Regions from separate parts of the Rhizobium sp. USDA 4016 genome, predicted to be linked through region 4. Evidence: predicted binding sites of a transcription regulator. Region 4 holds the regulator's gene; each other region holds the start of a gene.
The links. The regulator PhoB, encoded in region 4, activates phosphate uptake and scavenging genes when phosphate is short. The targets are predictions, from matches to a motif close to TGTCATNNANCTGTCAT.
Positions count from the first base shown of each region.

Region 1 (5,721 bases), 170 kb from region 4:
ATAGGTTGGCTTCGCCGGCAAGCGAACTATCCGGCATGGCGCGCTTGCGCAGCGCTTCCGACAGTGCAGAACCGGCTTGCATTTCACCATCGACCTCCAGATCGGGGGCTTGTTCGCGCACGAGCTGCAGGGCATCGCGCATCTTGCGTGCACTCTCGGAGTTTCGGGAGCCGAAATTCGAATGGCAGATCAGCGCGGCCTTCGGCGTAATGCCGAAGCGGCGAACCTCCTGGGCCGCGAGAACGGCGATCTCGGCGATTTCCTCATGTGTCGGATTGTAGTTCACGAAGGTATCGGCGAAGAAGACCGGCCCTTTCTGGGTGATCAATAGGCTGAGACCGGCGAAGGTGCAGGCACCTGGCCGCTTGCCGATGATTTGGCCGACGTCTTTCAGGTGGCGGTCGAAGCGGCCTTCCACGCCGCAGATGAGGGCATCCGCCTCGCCGCGCTTCACCGACAAGGCGCCGATAACCGTGTTGTTAGTGCGCACGATCGTGCGGGCGGCTTCCGGATTGATGCCGGCGCGGCCGACGAGGGCGAAGTAGTCTTCGACATAGTCGCGGTAGCGCGGGTCGTCTTCGGGATTCACCACGGCGAAATCGATGTTCGGGCGAATGCGGATGCCGAACCGCTTGAGGCGAGCCTCGATGACCGAGGGGCGGCCGATCAGAATCGGCTCGCCGGTCTTTTCCTCCAGCAGAACCTGAGCCGCGCGCAGGACGCGCTCGTCTTCTCCCTCCGCGAAGATGACGCGTTTCTTCTCAGAAAGCTTGGCGCTGGTAAAGATCGGCTTCATGACGAAGCCCGAACGCCAAACGAAGCGGTTCAACTGATCGAGATAGGCGTCGAAATCGGCAATCGGCCGCGACGCGACGCCCGTCTCGGCGGCGGCTTTGGCGACAGCCGGGGCGATGCGCAGGATGAGACGCGGATCGAAGGGCGAAGGAATGAGGTAATTCGGACCGAAGACAGGCGTCTCGCCGGAATAGGCGCGGGCCGCGACGTCCGACACTTCCTCGCGGGCAAGCCCCGCGATGGCCTTGACGGCCGCCATCTTCATTTCTTCGTTGATGGCGGTGGCGCCGCAATCGAGCGCGCCGCGGAAGATATAGGGGAAGCAGAGGACGTTGTTCACCTGGTTCGGGAAGTCCGAGCGGCCGGTGCAGATCATTGCGTCCGGGCGGGCGGCGCGCGCGAGGTCTGGCATGATTTCAGGGGTCGGATTGGCGAGAGCCATGATGAGCGGCTTGTCCGCCATCTGTGACAGGAGGTCGGGCTTCAGGACACCGGCAGCCGAAAGGCCAAGGAAAACATCGGCGCCGCCGATATTGTCGGCGAGCGTACGCATCTTACTTTTCTGTGCATAGACAGCCTTCCATTCGTCCATCAGTTCGGTGCGGCCTTCATAGACGAGGCCTTCGATATCGTGGACCCAGATGTTTTCGCGCTTCGCGCCGAGCGTCACCAGGAGGTTGAGGCAGGCGAGTGCTGCGGCACCCGCGCCGGAGGCGACGATCTTCACATCCTCGATCTTCTTGCCGGCAAGTTCCAGTCCGTTAAGGATCGCGGCGGCGACGATGATGGCCGTGCCGTGCTGGTCGTCATGGAAGACCGGGATCTTCATCTTCCCGCGAAGCTGGCGCTCGACCTCGAAGCATTCCGGCGCCTTGATGTCCTCGAGATTGATGCCGCCGAAGGTCGGCTCCAGCGAGGCGATGGTGGAGACCATCTGGTCGACGGTGGGGGCCTCGATTTCGACGTCGAAGACGTCGATGCCTGCAAACTTCTTGAAGAGAACGGCCTTGCCTTCCATGACGGGCTTGGAGGCGAGCGGGCCGATGTTGCCGAGGCCGAGAACCGCTGTGCCGTTGGAGATGACGGCGACGAGATTGGCGCGCGAGGTATAATCGGCCGCCGTCTCCGGATTGTCACGGATGGCAAGGCAAGGTGCTGCGACGCCGGGCGAATAGGCGAGTGCCAGGTCGCGCTGGTTGCCGAGCGGCTTGATCGCCTGGATTTCAAGTTTGCCGGGACGGGGATAACGATGGAAGAAAAGCGCCTGTTCGTCGAGGTTTCCGCCTGTCTCGTTCTTCTCCGTCTTGGATTTTTCCTGATGATCCATTGCCGTCTCCGCTGCCGCACTCACATCTTTTGAAGACTTCTCCATACATCAATCGGCTGGAAGGGACAGTCAGAAATTCGCATCCGGGCGGAAAACTCGTGAGCGCTGCGATGCGCCAATTCGCGCATCTGTCATCTTCCTGAAACACGAGTCTGATTTTGGAAGGCGAGATGAACGATAGGACGCAGGCAAGATGCTTGTGAAAGACAATATGGATACTCGACACTTCCGTACTCTGTTCATTTCCGATGTGCATCTCGGCTCGAAGGCGGCGAAGGCGGACTTCCTCCTCGATTTTCTCCGCTACCACGACGCCGATACGATATTCCTCGTCGGCGACATCGTCGACGGCTGGCGACTGAAGCGCAGCTGGTACTGGCCGCAGGTCTGCAACGACGTCGTGCAGAAGCTGCTGCGCAAGGCCCGCAAGGGCACGCGGATCGTCTATATCCCGGGCAATCACGACGAATTCCTGCGCGACTTCCCCGGCATGCATTTCGGCGGTATCGAAGTCGCCGAGCGCATGATGCATGACGGCGCGGACGGCAAGAAATACCTGATCCTGCATGGAGACGAGTTCGACGTCGTCGTCCGCAATGCCCGCCTGCTCGCCTATCTCGGGGACTGGGCCTATGACACGGCGATCAAGATCAACGTCGTGCTGGCCGCGATCCGCCGCCGCATGGGCATGCCCTATTGGTCTTTCTCCGCCTGGGCCAAGCTGCAGGTGAAGCATGCCGTCAATTTCATCGGCGAGTTCCAGCGCGTCGTGGCCGACGAAGCCCGAAAGCATGGCGCCGACGGCGTCATCTGCGGCCACATCCACCATGCCGTGATCGAGGACATGGACGGCGTGCGCTATATCAACACCGGCGACTGGGTGGAGAGCTGTACGGCGATCGCCGAGCATGAGGACGGCACGTTCGAGCTCATCACCTGGAGCACGTTAGCCGACGCTCAAGCCATCCCGCTGGCGATCGAGCACCGCGACAGCGAACTCGAGCCGCAGGCCGCCTGAATTTCTGTTGTGAATACTGAAGCGATACGGTGTCTAGTGCGATGCAGCGAGCTGGCTCGTGGCGTCGACTATCGCGGGCCTAGTTCCAGCCGCATGAGAATTTCATCATAATGAGTATCGCCCACCTTTAGAGCTTCGATTTCGACGGCCCATTCTTCAAAGCCTACGGATTTGTAAAGCCGGATGGCCGGAACGTTGGACGACACGACGCTGAGCCGGAGCGAGCGTAAAATCGTGCCAACTTCGTCGATGGCAGCACTCAGCAGTAAGGGTGAGAGTCCTGTGCCCCGTGCCGTTTGGCGGACGTACATTCCCCAGATCGATCCAATATGTTGCGTCTTGATGCCTTTGGATTTCGACACACCGATCGTTCCGGCAAGCATTCCGTCATCGGAGAGCCCTCCGATGACAAGACAGTTCTCGAGCCTGTCAGCGAATTGGGCCCCCGATTGACTCTGCTCTTCTTCCCATGACGCGCCAAATGCCTCTGGATGGTTCGCGAGAGCCTCCAGGCGAATTTCCCTAAAAGAGGACGCATCATTCCGGTCGAGGCGGCGAATCTTATATGGGCACACAGGTATATCCCCTTCTTTTTCTTGGAAGGGCGACCGAACCACCTAACGGTAACGGCCGCATGACACTTGGCTCAAAATCCTCGACACTCTGCGCGGGCCCCAAACATTAGCGACTTTTAGTTACGATGGATTGTGAGCGAAGGGGACAAGCTTTTTCTTGAAACGTTTCAGAAAGGCTATTTCTGGCCATAGTCGCCCTTGGGTTGATGTGCTAGGCAAGGTCTAGTTTCCTGCAGGTCCACCGATGATTCCCGCCCAGAATGCCCCGACAGGCGAGGGCGCGCCGCCGCGCTTCCGGCTGCTCAGCGCCCTGTCCTATTGCGCTCCGCTGACTGTCAACGGTGTCGTTCTTCCCTTCTTTCCCGTCTGGCTCGCGTTCCACGAATTCTCCGATCATGAAATCGGCATCATCCTGGCGGTGCCGATGGTGGTGCGCGTCCTCGTTGCGCCGATCATCGCCATGTACGCCGACCGAATGAAGGAGCGCGCCGACGTGTTGTTGTGGTCCGGCGGACTGTCGCTGCTGACGGCGGTCGCGCTCTGCTGGACGACAAGCTTCTGGCCGGTCCTGATCGTTTTCAGCATGCAGGGGGCGACCTTTGCGCCCTATCTGCCGGTCGTCGAATCGATCGTCATTTCCGGCGTTCGCCGATGGGGACTCGACTACGGATCGATGCGGGTCTGGGGCTCGATCGCCTTCATCGCATCGACCCTGATCGGCGGCGAGATGATCGGCTATTGGGGTGGCTCGATGGTGCTGCCGGTGATGATTTTCGGTTTCGTCACGACGATGCTGATGGCGATCTACTGTCCGCGCATCGGGCCGACGCGCCGGCGCGGCACGCCGGTCGACATACCGGCTGCCACCGGCAGTTCGCTGCGGCAGCCGCATCTGCTGGTGCTGCTTTGGGGCGTGGCGATCCAGCAGTCGAGCCACGCGCTTCTTTATGCCTTCGCCTCGATTTACTGGCATCACCTCGGTTTTTCGGGAACGGAGGTCGGTATTCTCTGGAGTGCGGGCGTCGCTTCCGAAGTCATGGTGTTCTTCGTCTCGAAGCATTTGAACCGCCGCTTCAACGCCTGGACGCTCATCCGCATCGGCTGCGCGGTCTGCATCTGCCGCTGGATCCTGTTTCCGATGCACTGGGGCTTCGTTGGCTTTTTCGTGCTGCAGTGTTTCCATTCCTGCAGCTTCGCCTTCGTGCATACCGGCGTGCAGAGGCGGATCGTGGCAACGGTACAGGAGACTCAGGAATCGTCGGCCCAGGGCGCCTATTTCTTCTATAACGGCATGTTCATGGGGCTGATGACGCTCGCCTCCGGCTACATCTATGCCTGGCTCGGCCTCGCAAGCTTCTACGTCATGGCACTCGTCGCGGTGCTGGGAATGTCTCTGGTCTTCGTCGCCTACTACCTTCAGCCCCAAAGGCTGGCCTCGGGCGGCCAGACAAGGGAAGCGGTGTAGCGCAGGCCGCATTCCCGGTCGCGGGCAAGAAGCAGCGCACCGTCGAGATCGACGAATTCCGCGTCCTGCGCCAAGAGCACGGCGGGCGCCATTGCGAGCGATGTGCCCACCATGCAGCCGAGCATGATCTGGAAGCCGAGGCGCTGAGCCTCCCGTTTCATGACGAGTGCCTCCGTCAGGCCGCCGGTCTTATCGAGCTTGATGTTGATCGCGTCGTAGCGGTCGCGCAGGCTTGCAAGATCGCCGGTATGATGGACGCTCTCGTCGGCACAGACGAGGACCGGGCGCGCGATGCCGGCAAGCATTTCGTCCCGGCCGGCGGGCAGGGGCTGCTCGACGAGGGCGATATTCATCTCGGCGGCGATGCGCAAGTGATGTTCCAGCGTTTCCTCGGGCCAGCCCTCGTTGGCATCGAGGATGATGGTGCTGTCAGGCGCGGCTTCGCGCACGGCGCGTATGCGGCTTTCATCGTCGCCGGTGCCGACCTTGACCTTGAGTAGCGCCCTTGCAGAATATTCGCGCGCTTGCGCTGTCATGACCT
Region 1 covers NZ_JBWCCY010000004.1:1,737,656-1,743,376, forward strand. The annotation lists gene ACZ9DP_RS23775 (NADP-dependent malic enzyme) at 1-2,122, opposite strand, end outside; gene ACZ9DP_RS23780 (UDP-2,3-diacylglucosamine diphosphatase) at 2,334-3,140, shown strand; gene ACZ9DP_RS23785 (N-acetyltransferase family protein) at 3,209-3,715, opposite strand; gene ACZ9DP_RS23790 (MFS transporter) at 3,960-5,180, shown strand; gene dgcA (N-acetyl-D-Glu racemase DgcA) at 5,132-5,721, opposite strand, start outside.
Region 1: ACZ9DP_RS23780 (UDP-2,3-diacylglucosamine diphosphatase) is a predicted target of PhoB. The motif match lies at 2,252-2,268, and genes of this name have one in related genera.

Region 2 (5,721 bases), 2.3 Mb from region 4:
AGGAAAATTGCCTCGATCATGTCGCCGCGCGATTGACGGACGGCAAGTGCGGCGAGCGTGCGGTCGTAGAGCGAGGCTTCCGCCATGACACGGTCGACGGCAAGAGCCAGCTGTGCGACGATCTGGTCGATGCCGATCGCAGGCAGCGAGCGGTCGCCGCGACGGCGGTCGGCAAGTAGGCGATGGGCATTCTCGATGGCGGCCTCACCCCCTTTGACGGCAACATACATGGCTCACATCTCCGTTGCGATGATCTTGGTGGTGCGCGGCAAGCAGAGGAAACGGCTGCCTGCCGTCAGCATGAGGTCGATGCCACGCGGAAAGAGGGCGTGGTTTTCCGCCCAGAGCCGCAGGAACGCCTCCGGCAGGCCGACAGGCGCAATCTCGTTCACGCCTTGAATGCCGGGGCCCGTCAAGGCCAGCCGGCGGCCCCCTTCGAGTCCTGCAAGTTCGACGATCAGCGTCGTCGAGCGATCAGGATATTCCTGCGTGCCTAAGGCAAAGAGTCCAAACGAGGAAAGCGTCACGCCGTGCTCAATAAAGGCAAAGCGGGCTTCGGCCCTTTCCGGCACCACGGGCGCGCCGGTGTGAAAGCCGAGCCAATCGAGCATTGCGGATTTCGCGAGCCCGGAAGATAGCCAGACCGGTGTATCATGGTCGCACAGCGTCAGCGCAATTGCGCCTGCGGCTACGCCAAGTGGCGCAGGTGGCGCGACTTCGGGCGCGATGGTCTGGATCGTGCCGGGGCGCGCCATGCCATCCATCATGGTCTTGAAGACGCTTTGGGCGTGGAAGACCGGTTCGGCAAAACCACCCGTCAGGGCTTCTGTCTTGAGGCTCATCAGTCGTCTCCGCGCACCATGGTGAAGAAATCGACCCGTGTCGCCGCCGTCTCGTCCGCCTTGCGCTGATCGACCCCAGCGATCCGCGCCGCGATTGGCGAAAGCAGCCTCTCCTCGACGAAATCCTTCATCGCATCGTCCTGCCACAGTGCGTCGAAGATCGCGGCAAGCCTTACCTTTTCGCGGTCCGTGCCGAGCGCCTGTGCATGACCCACGGCGCCGGAACCAAGCCGTATTGTTGCGCGCGTAACCGTGACCTCGCCGAGATTGAAGGGGGCGCCGCCGCCGCCGATGCGGCCGCGCACCATCACGAGACCGGTTTCCGGCCCGCGCACCGGTTGAGCCGCTGGCTTTTCAGCGAGTGCGTCAAAGGTTTCAACGAGTTCGTGCCGTTCAGCCCGCGCGAGAAGATCGGCAACGCGCTTGCGGTCAATCTCGGGCTGGGTTGCAAGGTTCTTCTGTTTGGCTGATGTCATCGCTGTTCCCTAAATGTCTATTGATATAGACAACCATACAAGGTACTTGTAGCCTTAAGGTGAGGACGTGACAAGCGTGTGACATCACTCAAGCGAAAGTGCAGGGCGGGAACGAATGGCCGGACTGAACCAGGTACAGAGACAGACGGGCGTGGCGCTCTGGCGCCAGATCGCGGACCGTATTCGCGACGCAATCAGTGCCGGGGCGTATGACGAGACCGGCATGGTGCCGCCGGAAACTGTTCTGGCGCTGCGATTCGGCGTCAATCGCCATACGGTCAGAAGCGCGCTTGCCGCCCTTGCTCAGGAAGGTATCGTGCGCGCAGTGCAAGGCCGCGGCACCCTGATCGAGCGGAAGGAGCGGCTGAATTTCCCGATCACGCGGCGTACGCGCTTCACTGCCGGTATTGGCGCTCAGGCGCGCGAGATGCGCGGCCTGCTGCTCGACCATGCGGAAGAGAGGGCTGATGCTGACGTTGCGCGCTGGCTGAGGCTTAGGTCCGGGACGGCGGTGATCCGTCTCGAAACATTGCGTCTGGCCGACAAGCGGCCGGTATCTTGCGCAACGACATGGTTTCCGGCCGACCGGTTTGCCGGTATCGACGAAGTCTATCGCAAGACGGAATCGATCACCAAGGCCTTTGCCGAACTCGGCCTGCCGGATTACGTCCGCGCAACGACCGAGATTACCGCCGCTCACGCCGATTCACACGACATCGCCACGCTGGAATTGACGCCGGGCGCCATCCTGCTCATCGCCAAGGCAATGAATACCGATCTTGACGGCGTGCCGGTTCAGTACTCGATCAGCCGCTTTGCAGCCGACAGGGTGCAGTTCACGATAGAGAATTGAACTGAAAAAGCCGGGCAGCGAGCCCGGCTTTTGAATGAGATGTCGAAGGCTTAATGCGCCCCGGACATATCGCCGAGCACTTCCTTGGAAGCGACGGTGGAGTCGGCATTGAGCTTGTAGACCATGGGAACGCCGGTCGCGAGGTTGAGTGCCAGGATCTGTTCCTTGGTCAGGCGGTCCAGCACCATGACCAGCGAACGCAGCGAGTTGCCGTGGGCAGCGACGAGCACTTTTTCACCGCGCAGCACGCGTGGCAGAATCTCGGTGAGATAGTAAGGCCAGACGCGCGCGCCGGTGTCGCGCAGGCTTTCGCCGCCAGGAGGCGGGACGTCGTAGGAACGCCGCCAGATATGAACCTGCTCCTCGCCCCATTTGGCGCGGGCATCGTCCTTGTTGAGGCCCGAGAGGTCACCGTAGTCGCGCTCGTTCAGCGCCTGGTCGCGGATCGTCTTGAGGTCCGGCTGGCCGATTTTGTCGAGAATGAGCGTCAGCGTGTGCTGCGCGCGCACGAGCGCCGACGTGAAGGCGATATCGTATTTTATGCCGTAGTCGGCAAGCGCCTGCCCTCCCGTATTGGCTTCTTCGATACCGAGTTCCGTGAGATCCGGATCCTTCCAGCCGGTGAAGAGATTTTTCAGGTTCCAGTCGCTCTGGCCGTGGCGAACGAGGACGAGGGTGCCGCTCATGAAATATGCCTCCGTAGTAAGATCAATGTGAGGAGAGCCCGAGCACGTCGAGCATGGAGTAAAAGCCGGGCTTCTTGTCGCGCGCCCAGAGCGCCGCCTTGATGGCGCCGCGCGCGAAGATCGAGCGGTCAGCGGCGCTGTGCGACATCGATACTATCTCGCCTTCTCCGGCGAAGAGAACGGAATGTTCGCCGATCACCGAACCGCCGCGCAGGGTCGCAAAACCGACCGTACCCGTCTCGCGCGCGCCGGTATGGCCGTCGCGGACGCGCACGGATTGCGACGACAGGTCGATATTCCGGCCTTTGGCGGCAGCTTCTCCCAGAAGCAGGGCGGTGCCCGACGGCGCATCGACCTTGCGCTTGTGGTGCATTTCGAGGATTTCGATATCCCAATCGGCAGCATCGAGCGCTCGTGCAGCCTGCTCCACGAAAACGCTGAGGAGGTTCACGCCAAGGCTCATATTGCCCGATTTCACGATACGCGCATGACGCGATGCTGCCGCGATCTTGGCATTATCCGCATCCGAACACCCGGTCGTGCCGATGACATGGACGATGCGCGCCTGAGCGGCGAGTGCAGCAAATTCGTTTGTCGTCGCGGGCGTTGTAAAATCCAGGACGCCGTCGGCATGAAGAAAGGCCGCGAGAGGGTCGTCCCCAATGGTGACGCCGTTTGGTCCAAGGCCTGCGATTTCGCCTGCATCCTTGCCGACGAATGGCGAGCCGGGCCGGGCCACGGCCGCATGCAGCGTGACACCCTCCATGGAATCGATAAGCCGGATCAGCGTTTGTCCCATGCGACCCGCTGCCCCAACCACCACCAGCTTCATCGCAGCATCGCTCATGTCAGCTCATAATCCGTGTCAAAAAGAATCCGAGGCGGCGGGCCGCTGAAGATTGTTGAGGCGAGCGTAAAGTCCGTCGTTGCGCTTCGCAAGCGTCTCGTGATTGCCTTCTTCGACGACACGGCCCTGCTGCATCACGACCATCTTGTCGGCACGTACGACCGTCGAAAGACGATGGGCGATGACGACGACGGTGCGGCCGGTCATCGCTTCATCGAGCGCCCTCTGCACGGCCGCTTCGGATTCCGTATCGAGTGCCGATGTAGCCTCGTCGAGAAGCAGGATCGGCGCTTTCCGGACGAGCGCCCGGGCGATCGACAGTCGCTGGCGCTGGCCGCCTGACAGCGTCACGCCGTTTTCGCCGACAGATGTGTCGTAGCCGTTGGGTTGCGCGAGGATGAATTCATGGGCGTAGGCAAGCCGGGCGGCCTCTTCCACCTCGGCGTCCGTCGCTTCCGGCCGCCCATAACGGATGTTTTCGCGGATCGTGCCTTCGAAGAGATACGGTTGCTGCGACACATAGGCGAGTTGCTGGCGAAGCGACTGTTTGGTGACGTGTGCAATATCCTGACCATCGATGAAAATCTGCCCGCTCTTCGGGTCGAAGAAGCGCGGAATGAGATTGATGACCGTTGATTTGCCGGCACCGGACGGGCCCACAAGCGCCGTCGTCTTGCCGCCCTCTGCAACAAAACTCACGTTGTTGAGGATCGGATCGGCACTGTAAGCAAAGGACACGTCACGGAATTCGATGCGGGCATCCGTCACATTCAACGGCTTGGCATCAGGAAGATCGCGCTGACGCGGCTCCATGTCGAGCAGTTCGTAGATCATGCGGGCATTGACGACGGCGCGCTCCAGCTGAACCTGCAGTCTTGCAAGACGGCGGGCCGGATCGTAGGCGAGCAGCAATGCAGTTACGAAGGAGAAGAATGCGCCCGGCGGCACGTTATGATAGATCGAACGGTAAGCGGCATAGGCAAGGATGCTGGCGACGGCGAAACCGGCGAAGGTCTCCGTCATCGGCGCATTGCGCTCCGAGAGGCGCGCGATCCGATTTGCGCGGTTTTCCGCAGCCCCGACAAGCTTGTTGAGCTTGCGTACCAGTTCGCCCTCCATTGTGAAGGCTTTGACGATCGCAATTCCCTGGATCGTTTCCTGCATTGCGCCCAAGACATGGCTGTTGAGATGAATCGCTTCCCTGGTCACCTGACGCAGACGCTTAGACAGATATCGCAAGCCGTAAAGGAGCGGCGGAGCCAAGATGAAGACTGCTAGACTTAGCAGCGGATCCTGAAAAACCATCACGCCGAGCAGCGCGATGAAAGTGAGCAGGTCTCGCGCAGTCGACGTGATGGTCAGATTCATGACATCGCGGATGCCGCCGACATTCTGGCTGACTTGCGCTGCGATGTGCGCCGAGCGGGCTTCGTTGTAGAAGCCGACGGACAGCGTCATCAGGTGGGCATAAAGGCGCCGCTGGTAGCGCGCCACGATGTTGTTTCCGATCCTAGACAGAGCCACCGCTTGGCCGTAGCTCGCAAAGCCACGCAGTACGAATGCGATGAAGATCGAAAGACAAATGATCCAGACCATATCCGCACGGCGATTGGCGAAGGCTTCGTCAATGATTACCTTCATGATCCAGGCGGTGAACGCAGTCGAAAGTGCGACAACAACGAGGCAGCTGATCGCGAAAGCATAGCCCCCAATATGATCACGGCCGTTTTCGGCGATGATGCGCTTCAAGACGCCGGTGATGGTATCGCTGCTGACGGTGCGCTTTTTGTTCGCGGACGATTCCAAAAATAAAGCTTCCTGTCTCGGACTACGTGCGCCACATGAGCCGCGCGCTTGGGGCGGCTCTATAAAGAGTTGGCGCGCCTTTGGCTAGAGCGGCGCTATCGGCGCCAGCGGCGGCCCTCGGTTGAGACGCCGAAGCTTGCGGGCTGGCGTGCATAGAAGGAAAGCCCGGCAAGAGCTGCAAGCGGGTGAGTCACCACATAAGTCGGAATCG
Region 2 covers NZ_JBWCCY010000004.1:3,819,072-3,824,792, reverse strand. The annotation lists gene ACZ9DP_RS34795 (carbon-phosphorus lyase complex subunit) at 1-230, opposite strand, end outside; gene phnH (phosphonate C-P lyase system protein PhnH) at 234-842, opposite strand; gene phnG (phosphonate C-P lyase system protein PhnG) at 842-1,318, opposite strand; gene phnF (phosphonate metabolism transcriptional regulator PhnF) at 1,434-2,171, shown strand; gene ACZ9DP_RS34775 (2,3-bisphosphoglycerate-dependent phosphoglycerate mutase) at 2,222-2,857, opposite strand; gene dapB (4-hydroxy-tetrahydrodipicolinate reductase) at 2,880-3,704, opposite strand; gene ACZ9DP_RS34765 (ABC transporter ATP-binding protein) at 3,723-5,510, opposite strand; gene ACZ9DP_RS34760 (glucokinase) at 5,606-5,721, opposite strand, start outside.
Region 2: phnF (phosphonate metabolism transcriptional regulator PhnF) is a predicted target of PhoB. The motif match lies at 1,386-1,402, and genes of this name have one in related genera.

Region 3 (5,721 bases), 2.7 Mb from region 4:
TCGATCTACGACGCCGCCATGAAGTACAAGGCAGAGGGCGTTCCGCTCGTCATTTTCGCCGGTGTCGAATACGGCAACGGCTCGTCGCGCGACTGGGCGGCGAAAGGCACCAACCTGCTCGGCGTCAAGGCCGTTATCGCGCAGTCCTTCGAGCGTATCCACCGCTCGAACCTGGTCGGAATGGGTGTCATCCCCTTCGTCTTCGAAGACGGCACGACCTGGCAGAGCCTTGGCCTCAAGGGTGACGAGACCGTTACCATCGAGGACCTGGAAAACATCAAGCCGCGCGAGAAGAAGATCGCCAAGATCACCTACAGCGACGGCACGGTGAAGGAGGTTCCCCTCCTGTCGCGCGTCGATACGCTCGACGAAGTGATCTACCTCAACAACGGCGGCATCCTGCAGACGGTTCTGCGCGATCTCGCTGCCTGATTGTTAAGAAACAGGGCACATAATGGCCGCCGGAGAGCAATCTCCGGCGGTTTTTCTTTGCGGGTTTCCATCTCACGCCGATGTGTTCTAGCAGCGATGCCGACGGGCGGCGTCTCACCCCTTCGTGACTTCCCGTTTGCAGTCGGAAGGATTATCTCTACGGGCGTAAGTCAGGGCCTGCGGTATTCGGTCTGCTGCGCGTCTCTGGAAAAGAGGTTGGAATGTCGCCGCGTTTTTTGATTTCGCTGGTCGCCGGTATGGTGCTTACAGCGCCGCTTCATGCCGAAGATGGCAAACTGAAAGGCGTCGTTGAACTTTTCACCTCGCAGGGATGCTCGTCCTGTCCTCCCGCCGATGCAGCCTTCCGGAAGCTGGTTGGCCAGGGCGATGTCATCGCACTCGCCTATCATGTGGACTACTGGAATTATCTTGGGTGGACGGACACGCTCAGTTCGAAGGAAAACACCGAGCGCCAATATGGTTATGCTCGGATGATGGGCCGCAGCAACGTCTACACACCGCAGGTCGTGGTGAACGGCCGCGATCACCTGACTGGCTCGGACCTTTCCGCCATCTATGGCAAGATCGATACATTTTCGACGGAAGGCAAAGGCTTGACCGTGCCCGTGGACGCGCAGCTGCGCGGCGACGAGCTCGAGATCAAGATCGGCGCCGGCGAAGGTAAGGCCAATGTCGTGCTCGTCTATTTCGACAAGGAAAAGACGATCGACGTCGAAAAGGGCGAAAACAGCGGCAAGAAGATTTCCTATCTCAACAGCGTCAGCGATGTCGAAACAGTCGGCATGTGGGATGGCAAGGCGGCAAGCCTGACGCTGCCCGCAAGCGTCCTGCAGAAGCCAGGACTGGAGGGTTGCGCCATCCTGCTTCAGGCGACGACAACGGACGGCGATCCGGCTGCGATCGTCGGCGCAACGATCGTCATGGCAGGCAAGAATATCTGATCGGTTTACCGCTTCGAGGCGGATGGAACGAGGCGGCCCGGCTGATCGTATTCGGGGCTGGGGTTAAGGTCGATACGCTCAGCCGGGCCCTTTGGCGCGCTGGCGCCAAATCAGTGAGCGAACTTCCTCCGGAAATGAGGCGCTGTTTTGACTGAAATGCGGCGCTTGGGAGATTGCATAGCATATGTTTAATGTGATGGTAGCTGCACTTGCAATTTGATGTGGCTCGGGCAAACTGTCGTTCTCCTGTCATAAGTGGAGGCTTGGGAGACTGATGACAGATCAGCCGGATTTGCGGCATGGCGACGCCCGTTCCGCCAGTAGTAGTTCCTCGGTCGTCGTCGATTTAAAAGAGTACAAGCAAAGCAAGGACCCGCCGCCGGTGACCTTTCATCGTCGCGAGTTGGATGCGATTTTGTGGATCTACGGAAGGATGGTTGGCGAAGGCGAGTGGAAAGATTACGCGATCGACCATCTGAAGGAGAAGGCGGTCTTCGCCGTGTTTAAACGTTCAGGCGAGATGCCGCTTTTCCGCATCGAGAAAGATCCGAGGCTCGCCGCCAAGCAGGGCGCTTATTGCGTGATCAATGCAAACGGCATGATCCTCAAGCGCGGCCATGACCTGCAGCAGGTGTTGAAGGTCTTCAACAAGGTTCTCAAACTCGTCGAGACGTAACGGCGTCAGCCGTCAAACAGCGTGCCGGGATAGACCGACGGGTTAGGATCGCTGTCTTTGCCATCGCCGAGCGGCCGCTGCATGATCATCGTGTCGAGCCAGCGGCCGTGTTTGTAGCCGGTACCCTTCAGCAGGCCGGTCTCTTCGAAACCCAATGCGCGGTGAAGCGCGATCGAAGCCGGATGGGCGCCGCCGATGATGGCTACCATCTGGCGGAAGCCGAGTTCCGTGCAGCGCGAAATCAGCGCTGTTAGCAGTGCCCGGCCAATGCCAAGGCCGCGCGCTGTAGGCGCGAGATAGATTGAATCCTCCACAGTCCAGCGATAGGCAGGCCGGGTGCGGAAGGCGGAAGCATAAGCATAGCCGAGCAAGGCTCCATTCTCATCAACCGCCGCGATATAGGGATACCCAAGACTGGTATTTGCAGAGAAGCGAGAGGCCATTTCGGATTCCGAAGGCGGGATGATCTCGTAGCTCGCGACGCCGTTGAGGACTGATTCGCGATAGATTTCCGAGATTGCGGGAAGGTCGGAAGGAGTGGCGTCACGAAGAAAGAAAGGCATTGGATCGGCCGGTCATTGATGGATGCCCTTAGAAAACACTCCATCGCTCGACGTGCAATAAAAAAGGCGGCCGGAGCCGCCTTTTCAATGATGCTGTCCACTTACCTGCGGTTGCCGAGGAACTGCAACAGGAACATGAAGAGGTTGATGAAGTCGAGATAGAGCGTCAGCGCCCCTATGATCGCCTTCCGGCCGGCGACGGCAACGTCATCAGCTTCGAAGTACATTTCCTTGATTCGCTGCGTATCGTAGGCAGTAAGGCCTGCGAAGATCAGGACGCCGATCACTGAGATCGCGAACTGCATCGCAGAGGAGGCCAGGAAAATGTTGACGAGCGAAGCGATGATCAGGCCGAAGAGGCCCATGATCAAAAACGAGCCCATCGCCGACAGGTCACGCTTTGTCGAGTAGCCGTAGAGCGACAGTGCGCCGAAGGAGGCTGCCGTGATGAAGAACGTCTGAACGACGCTCTCGCCCGTGTAGATCAGCAGCAGCGACGAGAGCGACAATCCGACCAGCGCGGCATAGACCCAGAAGGTCGTCTGCGCTGCGGAAACGCTCATGCGGCCGATCCGGAAGCTTAAGAAAAACACCAGAGCCAGCGGAGCGAAGATCACGACCCACTTCAGCGGGCTCACATAGATCGCCTGGCCGAAGGCGGTCAATTGACCATCGGCAAAAGCGAGCTGGAATGACAGAAATGCCGCTACACCCGTGATCGCCAGACCCAGCGCCATCAGGTTGTAGACCTTGAGCATATAGGAGCGCAGGCCCTGATCGATCATCTCGCCAGTTTGTGCGCGGCTTTGGTAGTTACGAAGGTCAGCCATAGTTTCCTCTTAAAAGCTCCGATGGGTATACGGTGTCGGGCTATACGACCCGGGCGCCGCTGCGGAGCTCCAGCATGCCTACCGGTAATATGAGCCTTTCGCCTTTTGCAAACAAGGCCCTTGCAACCCGCGATCGGGTTAAATCGCCGTAAGGTGAAGGGATTTTATCAGCCGCAGATTCATAGTTCGCGCAAAACGGGTGCTGCCTTCTGGCCAAGAATGCGCCAGGTGCCGATGAGCCCGATGCCGACTGTCAGGACCAGCGCGGTGACCAGCGTGAGGCCGGCGACATCCGGCAGGAAGGTCGAAGGCATCCGCATGATGCGGCTGACGATGAACCAGGCCGCAGCGCTGCCGGCGATCAATGCAAAGACCGCTGTTGCAACCCCCAGGATCAGATATTCGTAGCTGAAGGCGCGGATGAGCATTGCCCGCGTCGCGCCAAGCGTCTTCAGGACGACGGCGTCGTGTGTTCGGGCCCGGTTGCCGGCGGCAAGCGCGCCGGCAAGCACCAGAACGGAGGAGATGAGCGCAACGGAGGCCGCGGCGCGGATCGCGGTTGCGAGCTGCGCGACCAGCGTGTTGACAATATCGATTGCGTCCTTGACGCGCACGCTGGTGATCGTCGGATACGTATTGGTCACGGATTTCAGGATAGCCGCTTCTATCGCCGGCGTCGCCGAGGGATCGGTAAGCGTTGCCAGCCAAGCATGCGGAGCGCCGCGGAAGGTATTCGGCGAGAAGACCATGACGAAATTGATCGATAGCGATTCCCACTCGACTTTCCGCAGGTTTGCGATCCTGGCCGTCAGGTTACGGCCGAGCACATTTACGGTGACGGTATCGCCGATTTTGAGGCCGAGTTCCCTGGCTTCTTCCGAGGAGAAGGAGACAAGCGGTTCGCCGCTGTAGTCCTGCGGCCACCAGCTTCCCTCTGTCAGCGAGGCGTTTTCCGGTATCGTCTGGGAATAGGTGATGCCGCGGTCGCCGCGCAGCACCCATTGGCCGCCGGGCGGCACCTGGATCTTGGTCACGTCCTTGCCGTTCAGCGCCAGAATGCGGCCCCGCAGCATCGGCACTTCCACGAGCTTGCCTTCCGGCGCCTGCCGGCTGATCAGGCTTCGGAAGTTTTCGACCTCGGCGCTCTGAATGTCGACGAAGAAGAAATTCGGTGCGCCGTTTGCCATGCGGCCGGTCAATTGCCGGCGCAGGTTGCCGTCGATGAGCGTCAAGGTGACCAATAGCGCGAGGCCGAGGCCGAGCGAGAGGACGACGGACGGCGTCAGTGCGCCGGGGCGATGGATGTTGCCGATGGCAAGCCTGAGCGCTGGTGAATTGACACGCGGGCTGCGCTTGGCGAGCCAGGCGATCAGTGCTGCAACGGCGCGCAAGATGACGAAGGCAAAGACAATCGCGCCGACGAAGATGACGGCGATGTATCGGTCATAGGCGGTAACGATCGCAAGACCGGCAAGCCCAGCCATGAAGAGCGCGGCCAGCAAAATGTAAGGCAACGAGGGCAGGCGGCGTGCCTCGAAACCCTGTTCGCGGAAGAGCGCAGTTGCAGGCACTTCCCGGGCATGGCCGAGCGGCATGATAGCGAAGGCGAGCGTCGTCAGGATGCCGAAGAGTGCGGCGAGCAGCAGCGCGTCCGGATAGAGCGTCGGTTCGGTGGAAACCGGCAGGAATTGTGCCAGGAATTGCGCGGCAAGCATCGGCGACAAGGCGCCGATGACGAGGCCGAACAGGATGCCGGCGAATGCGATGATCGCAATCTGGAAGAGATAAACGAGGACGACGACGCCAGCAGGTGCCCCCAGGCATTTGAACGTCGCGATCGTCGTGCGCTTCGCATCCAGAAAGGCCCGCACGGCGTTGGCGACGCCGACACCGCCGACGATGAGTGCGGTCAGGCCGACGAGCGTCAGGAATTGCGAGAAGCGGGTAATATTTTCGGTGAGAGACGGGGCCGCGCGGTCGCTGGTTCGGATCGACCAGCCCGCCGATGGGAACTCCCTGGTGGCGCGGTCGCGCACGCTCCCGCGCTCGGAGGGGGCATCGAGCTTAATCTTGTAGACATGCTCGACAAGGCTGCCGGTCTGGATGAGTCCGGAAGCAACCAGGGCCTGGCGGCTGACCACCAGCCGTGGCGCAAATCCGAAACCTTCTGAAAGCGCGTCCGGCTCGGTCTTCACCTGACCTGTGATGCTGAGGGTGGCATTGCCGAGCAGTATCTCGTCGCCGACTGCAAGACCGAG
Region 3 covers NZ_JBWCCY010000004.1:4,275,811-4,281,531, forward strand. The annotation lists gene acnA (aconitate hydratase AcnA) at 1-432, shown strand, start outside; gene ACZ9DP_RS36865 (DUF1223 domain-containing protein) at 654-1,394, shown strand; gene ACZ9DP_RS36870 (DUF2794 domain-containing protein) at 1,669-2,070, shown strand; gene ACZ9DP_RS36875 (GNAT family N-acetyltransferase) at 2,076-2,633, opposite strand; gene ACZ9DP_RS36880 (Bax inhibitor-1/YccA family protein) at 2,735-3,463, opposite strand; gene ACZ9DP_RS36885 (ABC transporter permease) at 3,643-5,721, opposite strand, start outside.
Region 3: ACZ9DP_RS36870 (DUF2794 domain-containing protein) is a predicted target of PhoB. The motif match lies at 1,631-1,647, and genes of this name have one in related genera.

Region 4 (5,721 bases):
AGGCGCGGGCGACCCGCTCGAACCGCTCTTGCGGCGAGCCTTCGGCCAGGTCGCGCAGCATCTGCAGATCGATCTCCTCGGGCGCGGCGATCATCCGTTCCGGATCCGCACCGACATGGGCCACGGCCATGGTGCCGTGGATGGCGCGGGCGGCGTCTTCTGCGATATCCAGGCAAGGCTGCGCAGTTGCCGGATCGGGCAGCAGAGCGAGAACGTCGGCATGGACGGTCACTTCCCGCACATGGCCGGCGAAGATGACACCGGCTTCTGCCGGGGGCGGTTTCCGCGGGGTGTCGTTTACGGTCGCATTGCTCATACCGGGCCTCCTTTCGCGAGTGCTCCCACCTCGCTCCCGGTCCATCACGTTTGAAAGTTTACTCCTGTGTCCCATGGCTAGCAAACGCTGCACACTTGTTAGCACGCAATCACTCGTTGCCATGGAAGTGACGGTAGGAACTATTCCATGCACTTCATGACAACCCTAGCGTCATTGGCCCCCACGGGCCGAAATGAAATGGAGAATCTACGCGAATGCGCCTCCCTGCCCCGCGGCGGCCATCCCGCCGCGGAGCAAATGATCGTGGCGAAGCCGCGCCGCTTTCGCACCACTTGCGGCATCCTTTTGAACAATCAGGCAGTTTCCGCGTTCATTTGAAGGGCAAAGGAGCTCTTGATGTCATACGGATCGCTGAGTGCTTTTGGTGACACCTGGTGCCGGTACAGCCCGGACACCGAGACCCTCGAGGCCGCTCATGACCTGGTGGACCAATACCTCGTGTTCGCCGAGGAAGCGCAAGTGGGAAATGACATCATCGACGAGATCGAGCTGCCCGTCCCGAAGCCTGTCCTGATCAAGTCGTTTGGCCTCGTCATCGCTGCCGAGCACCGTCCGCAGATAAGAACTCTGCTGATCAAGGCCGCCATGACGCTTGCCCAGTACCGCGACGACGTCGGACCACGGATGCGGTTAAAGCCTACGACACCGCACGGCAGGCCGCGGGCGGCCCGATCGCGGGAATTCGAGCGCCGTCTCGAAAAGAAGCTTGTGGCGGTCGCTGCAGAACGGATCAACCTCGGCGCGTTCTATCGCCGCGCCTTTATCGAGGCCATGCATTGACGCCAGGTGCGGTCGCACCTTGCCTTGCCCGCGACGTTCAGATCGCCGCCTGCATCAGGTAGAGGGATCGTTCCGGAGGAAGCTGTGCAACCATTTTCATCATGATCTTGGGATCGACATGGGGAACGGATCGCAGTTGGCCGTCCCGGTAGATGATCGTCAAGACGCGCGTCTCTTCGTCATAATCGAGTTCAGCGATCGTTTTCGTGTACACCAGGAACCGCATGCCGTTTACACCTCGCTGGTCAATGGAACATCACCAAGGTGATGGTGCCGACCATGACCCACCCGGAAACGATAATCAGGGACATTCTCAACAACGCCGTCTTGATCGTCATGGAATACTCCAAATCGCTTCAACCAAACTAGCTGTACTTTGGGACGAGTGTGGCCTATCGGGCCGAACCCTCATCCCAGCGGGATTATATGTCTGACGCCCTTAGGCGAGTATGGGAGCCGAAGGCGGACTGGAATCACCTCCAGCGCGACTAAGCACACCCTAATATAGGCAGTCGCGTGAAATCGACGTGACACACGTATTGCGCGAACAGCTGTATCGCGCGTCTCAATCTGTGCGCACAGCGACGGGGATAGGATAGGAACCTGATCCGGATCAGAAGTCGCCGAGTGCGTAGCCGGCGCCACGCACCGTCCGGATCACCTTATCGGCCTTGCCGAAACTGATGCCCTTCCGGAGACGCCCGATGTGTACGTCGACAGCGCGCTCATCGACACTGGCATCGTTACCCCACAGCGATGCCCTCAATTCCGATCGGGAGTGGACGCGGCCGGGGGACTTCATCAGAAACTCGAGCAGCCTGAACTCGGTGGGGCCGAGCTTGACTTCCTTCTTCTGCCTGTGAACCCGGCGGGCGTTCTTATCGAGCGTCAGATCCCCGACCTTCAGTGTGCTCTCCAGCAGCGCTGGATTGAGACGCCGCAGGAGGTTCCGCAAGCGGATGAGGAGTTCCACGGGGGAGACTGCCTTTATGAGGCAGTCGTCGGCTCCGGCGGAGAGAACGGCCAACCGGTCCTGCTCGAGGGCCGAGTCCAGCAGCACCACGATCGGAAGGCGGGCGGTCGCTCCAGTTGTCCGGAACTGGCGGCATGTCGAGATTGCCATCGAGCCAGGAGCCGGCGCACCGAATATCACCGCATCAGGCAGCCGCAACGCAACGAGCTCGACCAGCGACGCATGCGGGTGAAGACAGTTCACCGAATACCCTTCTGTCTCCAGAGCATGCTTCAGTGTCGCGAGCAGATCTTCGTCCTGCTCAACAACAAGTACCCGCACCGACATCTTCTCCAGCCTCCCTGCTATGCTTCCATCGAATATCCTGCGCCGCGGACGGTGCGGATGACGTCCTGCATGTTGGAGAAGTTCAGCGCCTTGCGCAGTCGACCGACATGAACGTCCACGGTGCGCTCGTCGACATAAATGTCGTGGCCCCAGACACCGTCCAGAAGCTGCGAACGCGAGAAGACGCGGCCGGGCGACGACATCAGGAATTCCAGTAGACGGAATTCGGTCGGGCCGAGACGGACTTCGCGGCTCTTGCGGTGAACACGATGCGTTTCGCGGTCGAGTTCGATATCGCCGCATTTCAGCACCGTGGAGAGCACCTCGGGCTTGGCGCGGCGCAGCATCGCCTTGACGCGGGCAACGAGTTCGGGCGTGGAGAACGGCTTGACCACGTAGTCGTCGGCGCCGGTGGAAAGGCCGCGCACACGCTCGCTTTCCTCGCCGCGCGCCGTCAGCATGATGATCGGCAGACGCTCCGTTTCCGGGCGCATGCGCAGGCGGCGGCAAAGCTCTATGCCCGACACGCCCGGCAGCATCCAATCGAGGATCAGAATATCCGGCGTGCGCTCCTGAAGCCTGATTTCGGCCTCGTCGCCGCGCAGAATGGTGTCGACCTCGAAACCTTCGGCCTCAAGGTTATAGCGAAGAAGCACGCTCAGTGCCTCTTCGTCTTCAACGACTGCAACTCTCGGGATCATTCGGTTCTGTCTCCTGAGGGCCGGTTCGGAATTGTCATTCCGTGACCGCGCCGACGGTGTTGGCAGTATCGTCCTTCGGACGTTCGCCTTCCGGCTGTGCGCCGGTCGCCATGTAATAGATCGTTTCGGCAATGTTAGTGGCGTGATCGCCGATGCGCTCGATGTTCTTCGCACAGAAGAGAAGATGCGTGCAGCTGGTGATGTTGCGCGGATCTTCCATCATGTAGGTCAACAGCTCGCGGAACAGCGAGGTGTACATCGCGTCGATTTCCTCGTCGCGCTCGCGGATCGACTTCGCCTTGTCGGCTGAACGCGAGGCATAGACGTCGAGTACTTCCTTGAGCTGGACCAGCGCCAGTTCGGAAAGATGCTCGAGACCGCGGGCGAGCTTGCGCGGAACGCCGGTGCTCTGCACGGCGATGACACGCTTGGCGGTGTTCTTGCCGAGATCGCCGACGCGCTCGAGATCGGCCGCGATGCGGATCGAGCCCATGATCTCGCGAAGGTCCGAGGCCACCGGCTGGCGGCGGGCAATCGTGACGATCGCCTTGTCGCCGATCTCGCGCTCGGCGTGATCCATGACGACATCGTCGGAGATGACCTTCTGGGCCAAGCCAGCGTCACCGTTAACTAGCGCGCGGACGGCGTCCGACACCATCTGCTCGGCAAGCCCGCCCATTTCCGAGATGCGGCGGGACAAATACTTCAGATCCTCGTCATAGGCAGAAAAGATATGGGTCGATGCCATTGGGATTGTCCTTGAATAGCCTGAACGCCGCAGCTCAGCCGAAGCGGCCCATGATGTAATCCTGGGTGCGCGGGTCGTCCGGATTGGTGAACATCTTGTCGGTGTCATTCTCCTCGACGAGATTGCCGAGGTGGAACATGGCGGTGCGCTGCGAAACGCGGGCTGCCTGCTGCATCGAGTGCGTCACGATGACAATACTGTAGTTCTCGCGAAGCTCGTGGATCAACTCCTCGACCTTGGCGGTCGCGATCGGATCGAGCGCCGAGCACGGTTCGTCCATCAGGATGACTTCCGGGCTGACGGCAACGGCGCGCGCGATGCACAAGCGCTGCTGCTGGCCGCCCGACAGACCGGTGCCGGATTCCTGCAGGCGGTCCTTGACTTCGTTCCAGAGGCCGGCCTTATGGAGGCTGCTTTCGACGATCTGATCAAGGTCGGCCTTCGACCTCGCAATTCCATGGATGCGCGGTCCGTAAGAAACGTTCTCGTAGATAGACTTCGGGAACGGGTTCGGCTTCTGGAAGACCATGCCGACGCGGGCGCGGAGTTCCACGACGTCGATGTCCGGATCGTAGATATCCGCGTCGTCCAGCTTGATTTCGCCCGTGACGCGGCAATTGTCGATCGTGTCGTTCATGCGGTTCAAGCAACGCAGGAACGTGGACTTGCCGCAGCCCGATGGGCCGATGAGGGCGGTAACAGTGTTTTCGCGGACGTTCAGGTTCACGTCGAAAAGCGCACGCTTCTCGCCGTAGTAGACAGACACCGTCTTGCCGACCATCTTATAGGCGCTCGTATTCAGTTTCTGCTCCAGAGCCTTCTCAACTGCTGTTTCAGTCAACATGTTCATAATCCTTACTCCGTTACCAGCGGCGTTCAAAACGCTGCCTGAGGAAGATGGCGATTGCATTCATCAATATGAGGAAGCCCAACAGCACGAGAATTGCGGCGGAGGTCCTCGATACGAAGCCGCGCTCCGGGCTGTCCGCCCAGATGTAGATCTGGCTGGGAAGGGCCGTCGACGCCGCGAAGATACCATCCGGCGGGCTTGTGATGAAGGCGTTCATACCAATGAGCAGCAGCGGCGCCGTTTCACCAAGCGCTCGCGCGAGCGAGATGATCGCGCCGGTCATGACGGTCGGCATGGCGAGCGACAGCACGTGATGGAAGATCATCTCGTGCTTGGAGGCGCCGACCCCGAGAGCCGCCTCGCGGATCGAGGAAGGCACCGCTTTCAGCGACACGCGTGTGACGATGATGAGCGTCGGCAGCGTCATCAGCGAGAGAACGAGGCCGCCGACGAGCGGAGACGACCGCGGTAGGCCGAAGCCGTTCAGGAAGACGGCGAGCCCGAGGAGACCGAAGACCACCGACGGGACCGCCGCAAGGTTGTTGATGTTGATCTCGATGAGGTCGGTGAAACGGTTCTTGGGAGCGAACTCTTCCAGGTAGATCGCCGCCGCGATGCCGATCGGGAAGCTGATCGCGAAGCAGACCAGCAGCGACCAGAACGATCCGGAAATCGCGCCAGCCAAGCCAGCCAGTTCCGGGAAGCGGCTGTCGGCATTGAGGAAGAGCGCCCAGTTGAACGGGCTGGAGATCACGCCCTTGGATACGAGCTGGTCGATCATGCCGATCTGCTCGTCGCTGACGCGGCGCTGGCTCTCGGGCGTGTCCCGGCTGATCTCACCCTTGACGAACTGGTCGGCCGGGTCCGACATCGGGATAACGAAGGTGCTCGGCCCCTTAAGGCGCGCCGGATCCTTGATGACCGCGTCGCGGACGAGGAACGGTGCCGACGACGTGAAGAGGTCGAAGTAGGCCTTCTCCTGCCTGCGAGGCAAATCCCCCACCT
Region 4 covers NZ_JBWCCY010000004.1:1,563,663-1,569,383, reverse strand. The annotation lists gene ACZ9DP_RS22865 (universal stress protein) at 1-316, opposite strand, end outside; gene ACZ9DP_RS22860 (hypothetical protein) at 674-1,117, shown strand; gene ACZ9DP_RS22855 (hypothetical protein) at 1,155-1,343, opposite strand; gene ACZ9DP_RS22850 (winged helix-turn-helix domain-containing protein) at 1,731-2,417, opposite strand; gene phoB (phosphate regulon transcriptional regulator PhoB) at 2,435-3,118, opposite strand; gene phoU (phosphate signaling complex protein PhoU) at 3,153-3,866, opposite strand; gene pstB (phosphate ABC transporter ATP-binding protein PstB) at 3,901-4,716, opposite strand; gene pstA (phosphate ABC transporter permease PstA) at 4,730-5,721, opposite strand, start outside.